3 regions of the Nocardioides sp. NPDC051685 genome follow, and region 1 is predicted to be linked to each of the others. Evidence: riboswitches for the same ligand, from Rfam matches in the RefSeq annotation. Region 1 holds a riboswitch; each other region holds the start of a gene.
What was found. A riboswitch is a leader RNA that binds a small molecule or an ion and turns the genes downstream of it on or off. The one in region 1 is predicted to bind cobalamin.

Region 1 (4,308 bases):
CCTGGGCCTACGTCGACACCCACGACCAGGCCGCCGCGCTCGCCGCCGAGCTCGGGGAGCGTCCCTTCATCACGGTCGGGCGCCAGGAGCTCGCCCGGTTCGTCCCGGCGCTGGCCGGCCGGGCGGCTCTCGCCCGCGTGGTCGACCGGCCCGACCTCGATCTGCCCGAAGCGTGGACCCTGCTGACCAGCCGCGGACCCTACGACCTCGACGGTGAGCTCGCGCTGATGCGCGAGCACGACATCGACGTACTCATCACCAAGGACTCCGGCGGCACCTACACCTGGCCGAAGATGGAAGCAGCGGCCGAGCTGGGCGTGAAGGTGGTCGTCGTCCGTCGGCCCGCTGGGTCGAGGGAGGTCGCGACGGTCAACGACGTCGCCGAAGCGGTGAGCTGGGTGCTGGGTCGGTGAGCGCTATGACAGAGGATCCAACCTCGTGAACGCCTTCACAAAGCCGGATCCTCTATCGCAGGCACGGATCCTCGTGGGTATGTCCGTGACCGACGTAGACCGGCGCGACGACCTCCTCGACTGCGCCCGGCAGCTCGCGCGCAGCGCCGGCACCGAAGGTGCCGCGACAAGCACAGCCTTCCTCCAGCTGGGCGACCCATCTCTCTCCCGCGAGCTGACCCGCCTCGCCGACGCCGGCGCCGAGACCATCACGCTGATCGGCATCAGCCTCGGCCCACTGGCTCCGGGGCACTCCTGGCTGCGCCGGATCGCCGCGCACTGGTGGCGCGAGCGTGCCGGTCGTCGCCCCGAGATACAGGTCGCGACCCGGCTCGCGACCACCCCCGACGAGGTCGCCCCGTCCAGCACCGAGACCCGTCCGATCACGGGCACCGAGCCCGGGCTCACCTCGCCCGCGTGGGAGCGGGTCCCCGGCCACGTACGTCAGGTGCTGATCTGCCGCGGCCCGCGCTGCACCGCGAAGGGCTCCGAGGAGACCGCCAGGGCGGTGATCCTGGGCGCGATGGAGGCCGGTCTCGGCGACGACGACCTGCTGATCACCCACACCGGCTGCCAGTTCCCCTGCAACCAGGCGCCGGTGCTCAGCGTGCAGCCCGACGACGTCTGGTACGGCAACGTGGAAGCGGCCGCCGCCCGGGTGATCGTGCGTGATCACCTGGACGGCGGCCGTCCTGTGGAGGCCTACCGCCTCCCCCGCTAGCTCAGCTCACAGGCTGGCGGCCAGGGCCTTACGTTCCGCGACAGCGCGCTCTGCCGCGTACAGACGAATGACCAGTCCGGTCAGCGCCACTCCGAGCACGCCCCACATCGTGGCGAGCGTGATCAGCGAGGCCCGGCGGAAGAACCACAACGTGTCGGCCGGGAAGTCCCCGACCTCGTTGACCGTCGTGAACAGCTCTCCGGCGACGACCATCACGACCAGGTAGGCCGCGACCCCGCCGACGACGGCGAGATAGGTGCCGAACCGGCCGCGCAGCCGCACGGCGGCGTACGTCGTGACCACTGCCGCCACGACCGAGAGGGCCTGGAAGGCGAAGTAGACCGCGGTGCGGACGCCGATGGTGTCGCTGCTGCCGACCGCCGGTGGCGTCGCCGGATACTTGAGGAACGGCACCAGCGCGACCGCGACGAACCCGATCAGGGTGACGAGCGCCGTCGACTGGCCGGGCGTGAGCCGTCCGAGCCGACCCAGGGTGCCGGCCGCGACCAGCCCGAGGATGCCCCCGAGCGCGACGCCGATCGCCAGGGTGCCGGTCAGCAGCCCCCAGGTGCTCTGGTTGGTGCGGGAGACCTCGGCGGTCTCCTCCTCACCCTCAGCACCTTCGGCGGCATGCGAGTGCGAGTGCCCGTCGGCACCACTGTCCTCTGATGAGATGGCCTCCAGCGCGATGGCAGCACCGACCTGCGGCTCACCGACGGCGTACGCCACCAGGAAGGTGGCGACTCCGGCGAGGAGTCCAGCTAGCAGGCCGCGTACGAGAAAAGCACGCGGGCTCATCAGTGGCAGGGGTAACCGAGCAGGTGACGACCGTCGTGGACCCACTCGTGGATCAGCGTGCCGGACGGGATCGAGATCGCGCCCTGGTCGGCGCTGATGAAGAAGAGCGCCAGGAGACCGAGCAGTCCGAAGAAGAGCGCCCAGGGGGCGAGCTCACGGAGCGGAATGGTGGGCAGTTCTGCACCGGCGACGGGTGCAACAGCGTGCTGCGACATATGTCCTCCTCAGGGATACCTGCGTCCCTGTTCGATGGGGTTGGACGGACCTTCGGGTCTGACTCCACCGCCGCGAGGCGATGTCACAGTAGCGCGACTGTGCCGGAGTTCCACCGGCTTCCTCAGGTCCGTTGACCGCATCATGCCATGTCCGGCCTCGGCCCGCATCCGCACCGTTCCAAGGACCGGGAGAAGCACAACATCTAGGAAGTTGCATTGGTGTAATTCCCGCATATAGTGGTCCTCGCAGCTGGTTCTCCCTTCTCGGCGACGGGGCGGGAGAGGCAAGAGGGAACCCGGTGTGAGTCCGGGACTGCCCCGCAGCGGTGAGTGGGAACGACCGCCGTCACGAAGCACTGGGAGCAAGCCGGCTCCTGGGAAGCGACGGCCACTAGGACAGCACACGATCACGCCCACGAGTCCGAAGACCTGCCAGTGCCCACCTCATGGTGGGGTCCGCGACCTCGAGGGAAGGTCAGGGGATCGAGCGCGTACGACGCCGTCCTCTCCTGCCCCGGCACGGATGCACGAGACATCCGAGCGGGCCGCGCAGCCCGCGCACGAAGGGCTGAAGAGTTGATCGATACCGAGGGTCTACCGATCCGCACCGAGAAGTCGGCGTACGTCTTCGACTATCCGATGGCCGAGGACCTGGCCAAGAAGCAGCGGAGCATCTTCTGGACCGCCGAGGAGATCCCGGTCGAGAACGACAAGCAGGACTTCCTGGTCAACATGACCGACGCCGAGCAGGCCGCGGTCAAGACCACACTGAAGCTGTTCACCATCTACGAGCTGATCCTCGGCGGCGAGGTGTGGGGCGACCGGCTGTTCCACGCGTTCCCGCGGCCCGAGATCCAGATGATGACCAACGCCTTCTCGTTCGCCGAGCTGAACATGCACGCGCCGTTCTACGCGAAGCTCAACAAGACGCTGATGATCGACACCGAGGAGTTCTACGACTCCTACAAGAACGACCCGGTGCTGGCCGAGCGGATCGCCTTCGTGTGGGACGCCATCGCCGACGAGGACCTGCTCTACGCGCTGAGCGTCTTCACGCTGATGGAGAACTGCGTCCTCTACTCCAACTTCGCCTTCCTCAAGCACTTCCAGTCCGGCGGCAAGAACCTGCTGCAGAACGTGATCAGCGGCATCAACTTCTCCGCCCGCGACGAGAACCTGCACGCCACCGGCGGTGCCTGGCTGTTCAACACCACCCTCGACGAGTACGCCGCCACGGTGCCGGCCGACAAGTTCGAGGCCGAGCGCGACGACCTGTTCGCCCGCGTCCGGGGCGTCGCCGAGCACCTCTACGCCCACGAGGCCCGGATCGTGGAGATGCTCTTCGCCGACGGGCCGATCACCGGCATCGAGCAGGCCGACCTGGAGACGTTCGTGAAGTCCCGGGTCGACATGACGCTGGAGAACATGCGGATGGAGCCGCTGTTCGGGGTCGAGGCCAACCCGGTCGCCGAATGGTTCTACAACGGCATCAACGGCACCCAGTTCCACGACTTCTTCCAGGTCACCGGCAACGAATACAACCGCAACATCGGCGAGACGGAGTTTGAGTTCTGATGGCGAACAGCAACTGGGAGGCACTCTCCGCCGAGCGCAAGGCGCTGCAGGCCGAGGGCATCGTGCCCGCGTTCATGACCACCGCGGGCTACGCGATGTTCAAGGCCAAGTACACCGTGGACGGGCAGAGCGTCCGCGAGCGCTACGAGACCATCGCCAGGACGGCCGGGGAGCTGGCCGACGAGATGTACGCCCGCGAGGACGGCGTCTCCTGGACGCCAGTGTTCTTCGAGGCGATCTGGAACGGCTGGCTCTCGCCGTCGACCCCGGTGCTCTCCAACCTCGGCACCGACCGGGGTCTGCCGGTCTCGTGCGAGGGCTCGTACGTCGAGGACTCGGTCTGGGGCTTCTACGAGACCCTCAAGGAGGCGGCGATCCTGTCCCAGAACGGGTTCGGCACCTCGGCGTACCTCGGTGACGTCCGGCCCCGGGGCGCGAAGTTCAGCGACAACGGCAAGGCCAACGGGGTCGTCCCGGTCTTCTGCAACTTCGTAGAGATGACCAACCAGATCAGCCAGGGCGCGACCCGCCGCGGCTCCTGGGCGGG
Region 2 (4,308 bases), on a different contig from region 1:
GGTCGGCCATGCCGAGCACCTCGGGGAGCTCGGAGGAGATCATCAGGATCCCGAGACCCTCCTGGGCGAGGGTCGAGAGCAGCCGGTGGACCTCGGACTTGGTGCCGACGTCGATGCCCCGGGTCGGCTCGTCGATGATCAGCACCTTCGGCTGGGTCGAGAGCCACTTGGCGAGGACGACCTTCTGCTGGTTGCCGCCCGAGAGCGTGCCGGCCAGGGTGTCGAGCGTCGCGGCCTTGACCTCGAGCCGGGCGGCCCAGTCGGCGGCCGAGCGGTTCTCGATGCCGGTGCTGATCAGCCCGGTGCGGGCGAGCCGGCCACTGGTCGGGAGGGTGATATTGCGCGAGATCGGCGCGTCCAGGACGAGACCGTGCTGGCGGCGGTCCTCGGGGACGAACGCCAGACCCATCTCGATCGCCCGTCGCGGGTCGCCCGGCGGGACCGGCTGCCCGTCGAGGGTGACCTCCCCGCTCTCGTAGGGGTCGACGCCGAAGATCGCCTGGGCGACCTCGCTGCGCCCGGCACCGACGAGGCCGGCCAGGCCGACGATCTCGCCCTCACGGACGGTGAGGCTGATGTCCTGGAACAGGCCGGTGCGGGTGAGGCCCTTGACCTCGAGCAGGGGCTTGCCGACGGTGGCCTCGAGCTTCGGGTAGAGGTCGGCGACCTCGCGACCGACCAGCCGCCGGACGATCTCGTCCTCGGTGACCTCGGAGATCGGGTCGGTGGAGATGTAGGCGCCGTCGCGCATCACCGTGATCGTGTCGCAGAGCGCGAACACCTCGTCGAAGCGGTGGGAGATGAACACGACGGCACAGCCCTGGTCGCGCAGCGTGCGCGCCACGGTCATCAGCCGGTCGACCTCGTTGCCCGACAGGGCCGCGGTCGGCTCGTCCATGATCAGGACCTTGGCGTCGAGCGAGAGCGCCTTGGCGATCTCGATCAGCTGCTGGTCGGCGATCGAGAGGCCCTCGGTCGGCCGGTCGGGCTCGATCGGCACGCCGAGCCGGGCGAAGAGCTCGACGACCTCGGCGCGCATCGCGGCGCGGTCGATCCTGCCCCAGCGGTTGGTCGGCTGGCGTCCCATGAAGATGTTCTCGGTGACCGAGAGGTCCGGGAAGAGGGTCGGCTCCTGGTAGATGACCGCGACGCCGGCCTGCTTGGCCTCGGCGGTGTTGCGGAAGTCGACCTGCTCCCCGGCGAGCAGGTAGTCGCCGGCGTCGCGGCGGTAGAGCCCGGCGACGATCTTGACCAGGGTCGACTTCCCGGCTCCGTTCTCCCCCACGAGCGCGTGAATGGATCCGGCCTCGACCCGAAGGCAACCGGTCCGGAGGGCGCGTACGGGGCCGAACGACTTGGCCACGTCCCGCAGCTCCAGTGCGGCGGGTGTGTCCGGCATGGGCAACTCCTCGAATTGAAAGGTTTCAAGTGTGGTTTACGCTAGTGATGGCAATCACATACGTCAACACTCTGCGGCCGCTAATTTGAGCGAGGTACGGACTTTGTCGTCGCATCAGGTCGGGACCCGCCCCCTTCCGGACGGGAATCCTGCCGCGTCAGACCGCGTTGAGAGCCCCATGCACGCACTCTGGGTATGGGCACATCCGCACGCGTCGTCGCTCAACGGACGGCTGCAAGAGGCGGGCCGGAACGCTCTCGTCGCCGCCGGCTGGACCGTCGACGAGATCGACCTCTATCGAGAAGGTTTCAATCCACTTCTGGTGGAACGCGGCGAAGCCGACGTACGCCGCCACCAGGAGCGGCTGCGGGCCGCTGATCTGCTCGTCGTGCAGTTCCCGTTGTGGTGGTATTCCGTGCCGGCCATCCTCAAGGGCTGGATCGACCGGGTCTTCGAGTCGGGGTTCGCCTTCGACGTACCCGATCCGGAGACGGGCAAGCCGCTCAAGTACGGCAAGGGCGGCCTGGCCGGCAAGCGTGCGCTGACGATCGTCACCGCCGGAGACCGGGCCGCCACCCTCGGTCCGCGCGGGATCAGCGGCCACATCGAGGACGTCCTGTGGCCGCTGCTGCACGGCACCTTCTGGTACACCGGGATGGACCCGCTGCGCCCGCACCTGATCACCGACGCCGACACCATCGACGCCCAGGTCATGGCGCGGATCGAGGCCGACCTGAGCGTACGTCTCGAGGGCGTGATGACGGAGCCGCGGATCGACTACCGCCCCATGGCCGAGGAGCACTACGACCACACCATCAGGCTTCACGACTCGGTCGCGCCCGGGGAGGACGGGCTGAGCGCCCACCGCGAGGGCTGAGGTCGTGCCTCGGAGAGGTTGGGCCGCCTGCTACGGTCGTCGGGCCAGCCGCTCGGGACGTAGTCCCGGCACGGGAACCCGGTGAGAGTCCGGGACTGACGCGCAGCGGTGTGGGTGACGGACGGGACACTGTGCCACTGGGCCCTCGGGCCTGGGAAGGCGTCTCGCGCCGGTCGATCCCGAGTCCGAAGACCTGCTGGCCCTGCAGCAGACCGCTGCGGGTCAGCACGGGCGACGCGCACCAGCCCGCGACCCGCTCGAGGACCGACGTGCACCTGCCTCGCACCATCCGAACGATCACCGCGAGCACCGTTCTGGTGCTCGGCTCCACGCTGGCCGGCTGCGCCGCCGACCAGCCCTCCGGAGCACAGCAGGCGGGCGGCGACACCGCCGGCTTCCCGCTCACGCTGACCAACTGCGGGCGCGAGATCACGCTCGAGGCACCGCCCGAGCGCGCGGTCTCGCTCAATCAGGGCTCTACCGAGATCCTGCTCTCGCTCGGCCTCGCCGACCGGATGGTCGGCACCGCGGTCTGGACCGACCCGGTGCTCGACTCGCTCGCCGAGGACAACGAGCGTATTCCCCGGCTCGCCGACAACTGGCCCTCCTACGAGCGCGTCCTGGAGGCGGAGCCCGACTTCGTCACCGCCTCGTTCATCAGCACCCTGGGCGAGGGCGGGGTGACCACACCCGAGGACCTGGAGAAGCTGGGCGTCGGCTCCTACCTCTCCCCCGCCGAGTGCGTGAAGGACAACGAGGGCGACGACGACGGCACCCGTCTGGACCCTCTCGAGATCGAGACGATCTACCAGGAGATCACCGAGCTGGCGCGGATCTTCGGCGTACCCGAGCGCGGCGAGAAGCTCGTCGCCGACCTGTCTCGGCGCCTCGAGGCAGCCGAGAGGAAGGCGCCGGAGAGCGAGGTGAGCGCGATGTACTGGTTCGCCAACTCCGAGTCGCCCTATCTGGCCGGCTGCTGTGGCGGCCCCGGCATCATCGGCCGCGCCCTCGGCATCGAGAACGTCTTCGACGACACCACCGACGAGTGGCCGCAGATCAACTGGGAGACCGTCGCCGAACGCAACCCCGACGTCATCGTCCTCGGCGACCTGACCCGCAAGAGCCAGACCGCCGAGACCGCCCGCGCGAAGATCGACTACCTGAAGAGCAACCCGGTCACCGCCCGGATGGACGCTGTCCGCAACGACCGCTTCGTGACGCTCTCCGGCGCCGAGCTCAACCCCTCCATCCGCACCGTGTACGCGGTCGAGAACGTCGCCGACCAGCTCGCCGACCTGGGCCTATGACGCTCCGGGCGCAAGTTCCCGAGCCGAGGCGTCACTCCGGTCGGCCGAAGCGTCACCCCGGTCGGCCGACCTGGCACGGCCGTGACGCCTCGGCCGACGTAGGTGACGCCTCGGCCGACGTAGGTGACGCCTCGGCGATCGGGGTCACCGGCGTCCTGTTGGGTCTGGCTCCCCTGCTGGTGCTGGCCTCGGTGGCGGGCGCGATCACGGTCGGGCCCTCGGACCTGGGCGTCGCCGACGTCTACGGCGTCGTAGCCGACCGGGTGGGCATCGGCTCGTCCGACCTCACCCTGCTCCAGCAGAGCATCGTGTGGGACCTGCGGCTGCCGCGTACGTTGCTGGCGGGGATCTGCGGGGCGGGGCTGGCCATCTGCGGGGTGATCCTGCAGTCGCTGCTGCGCAACCCGCTCGCCGACCCGTTCGTGCTCGGCATCTCCTCGGGCGCCTCCACCGGAGCGGTCTCGATCGTCGTGCTCGGCATCGGGTCGGGCGCGATCGGGCTCTCCACCGGGGCCTTCGTGGGTGCGCTGGCATCGTTCGCACTCGTGCTGCTGCTCGCCTCGCTCGCGGGCGGCACCACCGACCGGCTCGTGCTGGCCGGCATCGCCGCCACCCAGCTGTTCTCGGCCCTGACCTCGTTCATCGTGTTCACCGCGGCGGACGCCGAGCAGACGCGCGGGGTGCTCTTCTGGCTGCTCGGCTCGCTCTCCTCGGCGAGCTGGACC
Region 3 (4,308 bases), on a different contig from region 1:
CACACGACGCTGGGCATCGAGGTCACATAGGTCAGCGGATGTCCGGCCTTCTCGAACAGATCGGCGCCGGTGTCGCCCTCGGCGGGCTGGACGCAGACGACCTCCGGCTCGCCGCCCAGGGCGTTGGGTTCGACCACGACGGTGACGCCGCCGCACGCCTCGGCGGCGGACCCGGAGGCCGGGGTGACGACGGGGGCGGTGGCCCCGGCGAGCATCGCCAGGGCCACCAGCGCGAACCGTGGGCTCAGCACGAGCTCTTCGTGGTCGTGTCCTTGGGCAGGAAGACGAGGGACGGGAGCGCCTGGGCAGCCGCGAGGCGGTACATCCCCTCGGACTCCTTGGTCAGGCCCTTGGTGTTGCCGTCGGTCAGGGCGGCGTCGTCGTAGGCCACCGCGCCGACGTCGTCGCCGCAGGTCACGACGTGCTCGGCGACCCAGGTCGCCGCCTTCTCCGCGGACTCGGTCTCACCCGCGCGCCCGAAGGCCCATCCGGCCAGGCCGGTGGTGTTGGAGTTGGCGATGTTGCCGGTGGCCGCCTTGAAGGACCCGTCCTCGGCCTGAGTCTCCTTCAGCCACTCCACGCCGGCCTTGACGGCCTTCTCCGCCTCCGGGGACGCCACGCCCGAGAGCGCGATCAGGGCGAACGCGGTGGCGTCCGCGTCCGGCACGGCCTTGGGGTCGGCGTCGCAGGTCTGGTCGGCGGCCGTGGGGTCAGCCGCGAAGGTGACCCGGAACCAGCCCTCCTCGCACTGCTGCCCGGCCAAGAACTCCGTCGCGGCCGCGGCCTTCGTGCTCTCGGCGTTGTTGAGGGCCCACACGGCGTACGACTGGCCGATGGTGTTGGAGTAGTCGGCCGCCTTCTTGTTCTTGGGGTCGAGCTTGTCGGCGATGCGGCCGTTCGCGGCCACGGTGCCCTCGAGCTGCTTCAGCAGGGCGGGGTCGGAGGCGTCGATGTTCTGCTGGAGGACGAGCGCCTTCGCGGTGGCGCCGGCCGAGGTGATGGTGCCGAACCCGGGCGAGGTGTAGGCCTTCTTGTTCTTCATGACCGCGGCGGTGATCGTGGCGATCTCCTCGTCGTAGCCACCGACCTCGGCCAGCGCGATCCCGATGTCGGCGCTGAGCCCGAAGTCGTCGGTGCCGTACTGCGCGTTGCGGGCCACACCCTTCGGTGCCTGGGCGACGAGCCAGTCGGCCACGGAGGTCGACACCTTCGCGTCGTAGGTGGGCTTCTCCCCCTCCTCGACGGTCTTCTCGCCACAGCCGGCGAGCGAGGTGAGGGCAAGGGCGGCGACGATGCCGCCGAGGACGGTCTTCTTCATGGTTCCTTCCGCGCTGTTCGTCGGGAAGGCCCAGGGCCGACCCGCTGCTTTCCACGACAGCGTCAGGTCAGTACGCGTCCGTCGGCAGGTGCTCCGGCTCGCTCAGGGCACCGTCGGTGTCCTGGGCCTACGGTTGCGGGTCAGCGCCGGGATTCGACCGGCTTCCCCCACCACGGCGTGTGTTGATAGAGGGGGCCATCTTATGCCGGGCCGGCCGTGCTTGCGGGATCGCCGCAGAGCAGTCACTCTGTCCCCATGCGCCACAGGATTCTCGGCCTTGTCGCAGCGTCGATCTCGGCCACCCTTCTCGCCCTCTGCCCGACCACGACAGCGGTCGCGGAGCCGGACCGGACATCGGTCACGTACGCCGATCTGGTCGCCATGTTCGGCGACAAGGTCGGTGACCGGAAGACCGTCGAGACCGGGCTCCCGACCCTCAACCGGGCCATGGCCGACGCCGGGATCACCACCGCCTACCGGCAGTCGGCCTATCTGGCCACGCTCGTCAACGAGAGCTCCCTCCACCACGACGCCAAGGGTCGCGACAAGCGGAAGTTCACCGGCCGCGGCTACATCCAGCTGACCGGGAAGGCCAATTACACCGACGCCGGCGCCTACTTCGGGATCGACCTGCGCCGCCGCCCCGAGCTGGCCAGGTCGCTGGACTACAGCGCGCCGATCTCGCGGTGGTACTGGACCGTCGCCCGCGACATCAACCCGCTCGCCGACGCCCTCGAGATGGGCAAGGTCAACGCGGCGATCGGCTACCCCCACGACAAGGAGGAGGACGCCGAGCGCTGCCGCGACTTCAAGGCCGCACTGAAGCACCTCAACGGGTCGGTGCCCAAGGGGATCAAGTGCGCCCGCCCGAAAGCAGCCCAGGACTCTGCGGCCAGGCCCTAGAAGAGGTACGTCATTTCTTCGTGCGCTTGTCGCTGACCGCGATCGCCGAGGTGCCTTCGTCCTTGAGCTCGAAGAGGTCGATCGCCTTGATCAGCTTGGTCCAGGTGGCGTACCCGTAGTTGCGCGGATCCTCGGAGGACTGGTTGCGGATGCGGGAGACGACCGTGCCGACCAGGGCCCAGCCGTCGTCGTCTGCGGCCGCGGCGATCGAGTTGCGCAGCAGCTGGATCAGCCGGGCGTTGCGCTTCAGCAGCTGTCCGTTGGTCGCCGACGACGACGGCTTGCGGGTGCGCGGGGTCCCGGGCTCGGTGTCGACCTCGGTCTCCTCCTCGGTGTCACCGAGCTTCTCCACGACGGTGAACCGGGTGCAGGCGCTCTTGAACGGCGCCGGCGTCTTCTCCCGGCCATAGCCGTAGACCGCCCGGCCCTTCTCCCGCAGGTAGTGGACCAGCGGCGTGAAGTCGGAGTCGGAGGAGACCAGCGCGAACGCGTCCGGGACGGCAGCGTGCAGCAGCTCGACCGCGTCGATGGCGAGCGCCATGTCGGAGGCGTTCTTGTGGGCGGTCAGGTCGAACTGCTGCATCGGCCGGATCGCTGCTTCGTGCAGCTCGCCGATCCACCCCTTGAGCTCGTGCTTGGTCCAGTTGCCGTAGGCCCGGCGGATCGTCACCTCGCCGTATTCGGCGAGGTCGTTCAGGATCGCGTCGATCTTGGTCGCGGGTGCATTGTCGGCGTCGATGAGCAGGGCAATGCGGAAGGGCTCGGTCACGCCGGACAGTCTGCCAGTGCCACCCACCGCCGAGTCGGCTCATCCTGACCAAAACCAACGCCGAGTCGGCGCGTCATGACGCGCCGACTCGGCGGAGTTTGATGTCAGAACGAGCCGACTCGGCGTGGGTTCAGGCGAGCTTCTCCAGGATCAGCTCGCGGACACGCTTGGCGTCCGCCTTGCCACCGGTCGCCTTCATGACCGCACCGATGAGCGCACCGGCCGCGGCCTGGTTGCCGCCGCGGATCTTCTCCGCGACCGCGGGCTGGGCGGCGATGGCCTCGTCGACGGCGGCACCGAGGGCGCCGTCGTCGGAGACCACGGCGAGGCCGCGGGCCTCGATGATCTCGGCGACGCTGCCCTCACCGGCCAGCAGGCCCTCGAAGACCTGGCGGGCCAGCTTGTCGGTGAGCGTCTTGGCGTCGACCAGCTTCTGCACCTCGGCGACCTGAGCCGGGGTGACCCCGACCTCGGCGAGCTCGACGCCACGGTCGTTGGCGCTGCGGGAGAGCTCGGCCATCCACCACTTGCGGGCCGCCTGCGGGGAGGTTCCTTCGGCGACCGTCGCCTCGATCAGCGACAGAGCGCCGGCTGCCCAGACGTCGCGCATCTCCAGCTCGGAGTAGCCCCACTCGACCTGCAGGCGGGCCCGCTTGTCAGCGGTGCGCTCCGGCAGGCTCGCCCGCAGCTCCTCGACCCATTCGCGGCTCGGCGCGACCGGGACGAGATCCGGCTCGGGGAAGTAGCGGTAGTCGTCGGCGTCCGACTTCGGGCGCCCGGCCGAGGTGGTGCCGGTGTCCTCGTGGAAGTGGCGGGTCTCCTGGAAGATCGCCTCCCCCGCGTCGAGGATCCCGGCGTGACGCGACATCTCGAAACGTACGGCCCGCTCGACCGAGCGCAGCGAGTTCACGTTCTTCGTCTCGGTGCGCGTCCCCAGCTTGTCGGAGCCCTTCGGGGACAGCGACAGGTTGACGTCGCAGCGCATCGAGCCCTGGTCCATGCGTACGTCGGAGACACCCAGACCCAGCAGGATCTCGCGCAGCGCGGCGACATAGGCCTTGGCCACGAGCGGCGCCTTGGCACCGGTGCCGAGGATCGGGCGGGTGACGATCTCGATCAGCGGGATCCCGGCCCGGTTGTAGTCGACCAGCGAGTAGTCGGCGCCGTGGATGCGACCGGTCGCGCCACCGATGTGGGTGGTCTTGCCGGTGTCCTCCTCCATGTGGGCACGCTCGATCTCGACCCGGAAGGTCTCCCCCTCGACCTCGACGTCGAGATAGCCGTCGTAGACGATCGGCTCGTCGTACTGCGAGGTCTG

Region 2: another riboswitch for cobalamin. It lies ahead of ACIA03_RS26730 (ABC transporter substrate-binding protein); the one in region 1 lies ahead of ACIA03_RS27460 (ribonucleotide-diphosphate reductase subunit beta).
Region 3: another riboswitch for cobalamin. It lies ahead of ACIA03_RS29630 (prenyltransferase/squalene oxidase repeat-containing protein); the one in region 1 lies ahead of ACIA03_RS27460 (ribonucleotide-diphosphate reductase subunit beta).

What each region holds. Positions count from the first base shown of each region.
Region 1 is NZ_JBITCR010000015.1:49,788-54,095, reverse strand. It holds gene ACIA03_RS27480 (cobalt-precorrin-6A reductase) at 1-413, shown strand, start outside; gene ACIA03_RS27475 ((2Fe-2S) ferredoxin domain-containing protein) at 493-1,173, shown strand; gene ACIA03_RS27470 (CbtA family protein) at 1,180-1,971, opposite strand; gene ACIA03_RS27465 (CbtB-domain containing protein) at 1,971-2,186, opposite strand; cobalamin riboswitch at 2,421-2,638, shown strand; gene ACIA03_RS27460 (ribonucleotide-diphosphate reductase subunit beta) at 2,763-3,761, shown strand; gene ACIA03_RS27455 (ribonucleotide reductase N-terminal alpha domain-containing protein) at 3,761-4,308, shown strand, end outside.
Region 2 is NZ_JBITCR010000014.1:42,733-47,040, forward strand. It holds gene ACIA03_RS26720 (sugar ABC transporter ATP-binding protein) at 1-1,399, opposite strand, end outside; gene ACIA03_RS26725 (NAD(P)H-dependent oxidoreductase) at 1,578-2,276, shown strand; cobalamin riboswitch at 2,305-2,492, shown strand; gene ACIA03_RS26730 (ABC transporter substrate-binding protein) at 2,546-3,583, shown strand; gene ACIA03_RS26735 (FecCD family ABC transporter permease) at 3,580-4,308, shown strand, end outside.
Region 3 is NZ_JBITCR010000021.1:15,965-20,272, reverse strand. It holds gene ACIA03_RS29635 (hypothetical protein) at 1-251, opposite strand, end outside; gene ACIA03_RS29630 (prenyltransferase/squalene oxidase repeat-containing protein) at 245-1,318, opposite strand; cobalamin riboswitch at 1,384-1,533, opposite strand; gene ACIA03_RS29625 (glycoside hydrolase family 19 protein) at 1,574-2,221, shown strand; gene ACIA03_RS29620 (NYN domain-containing protein) at 2,232-2,990, opposite strand; gene gatB (Asp-tRNA(Asn)/Glu-tRNA(Gln) amidotransferase subunit GatB) at 3,121-4,308, opposite strand, start outside.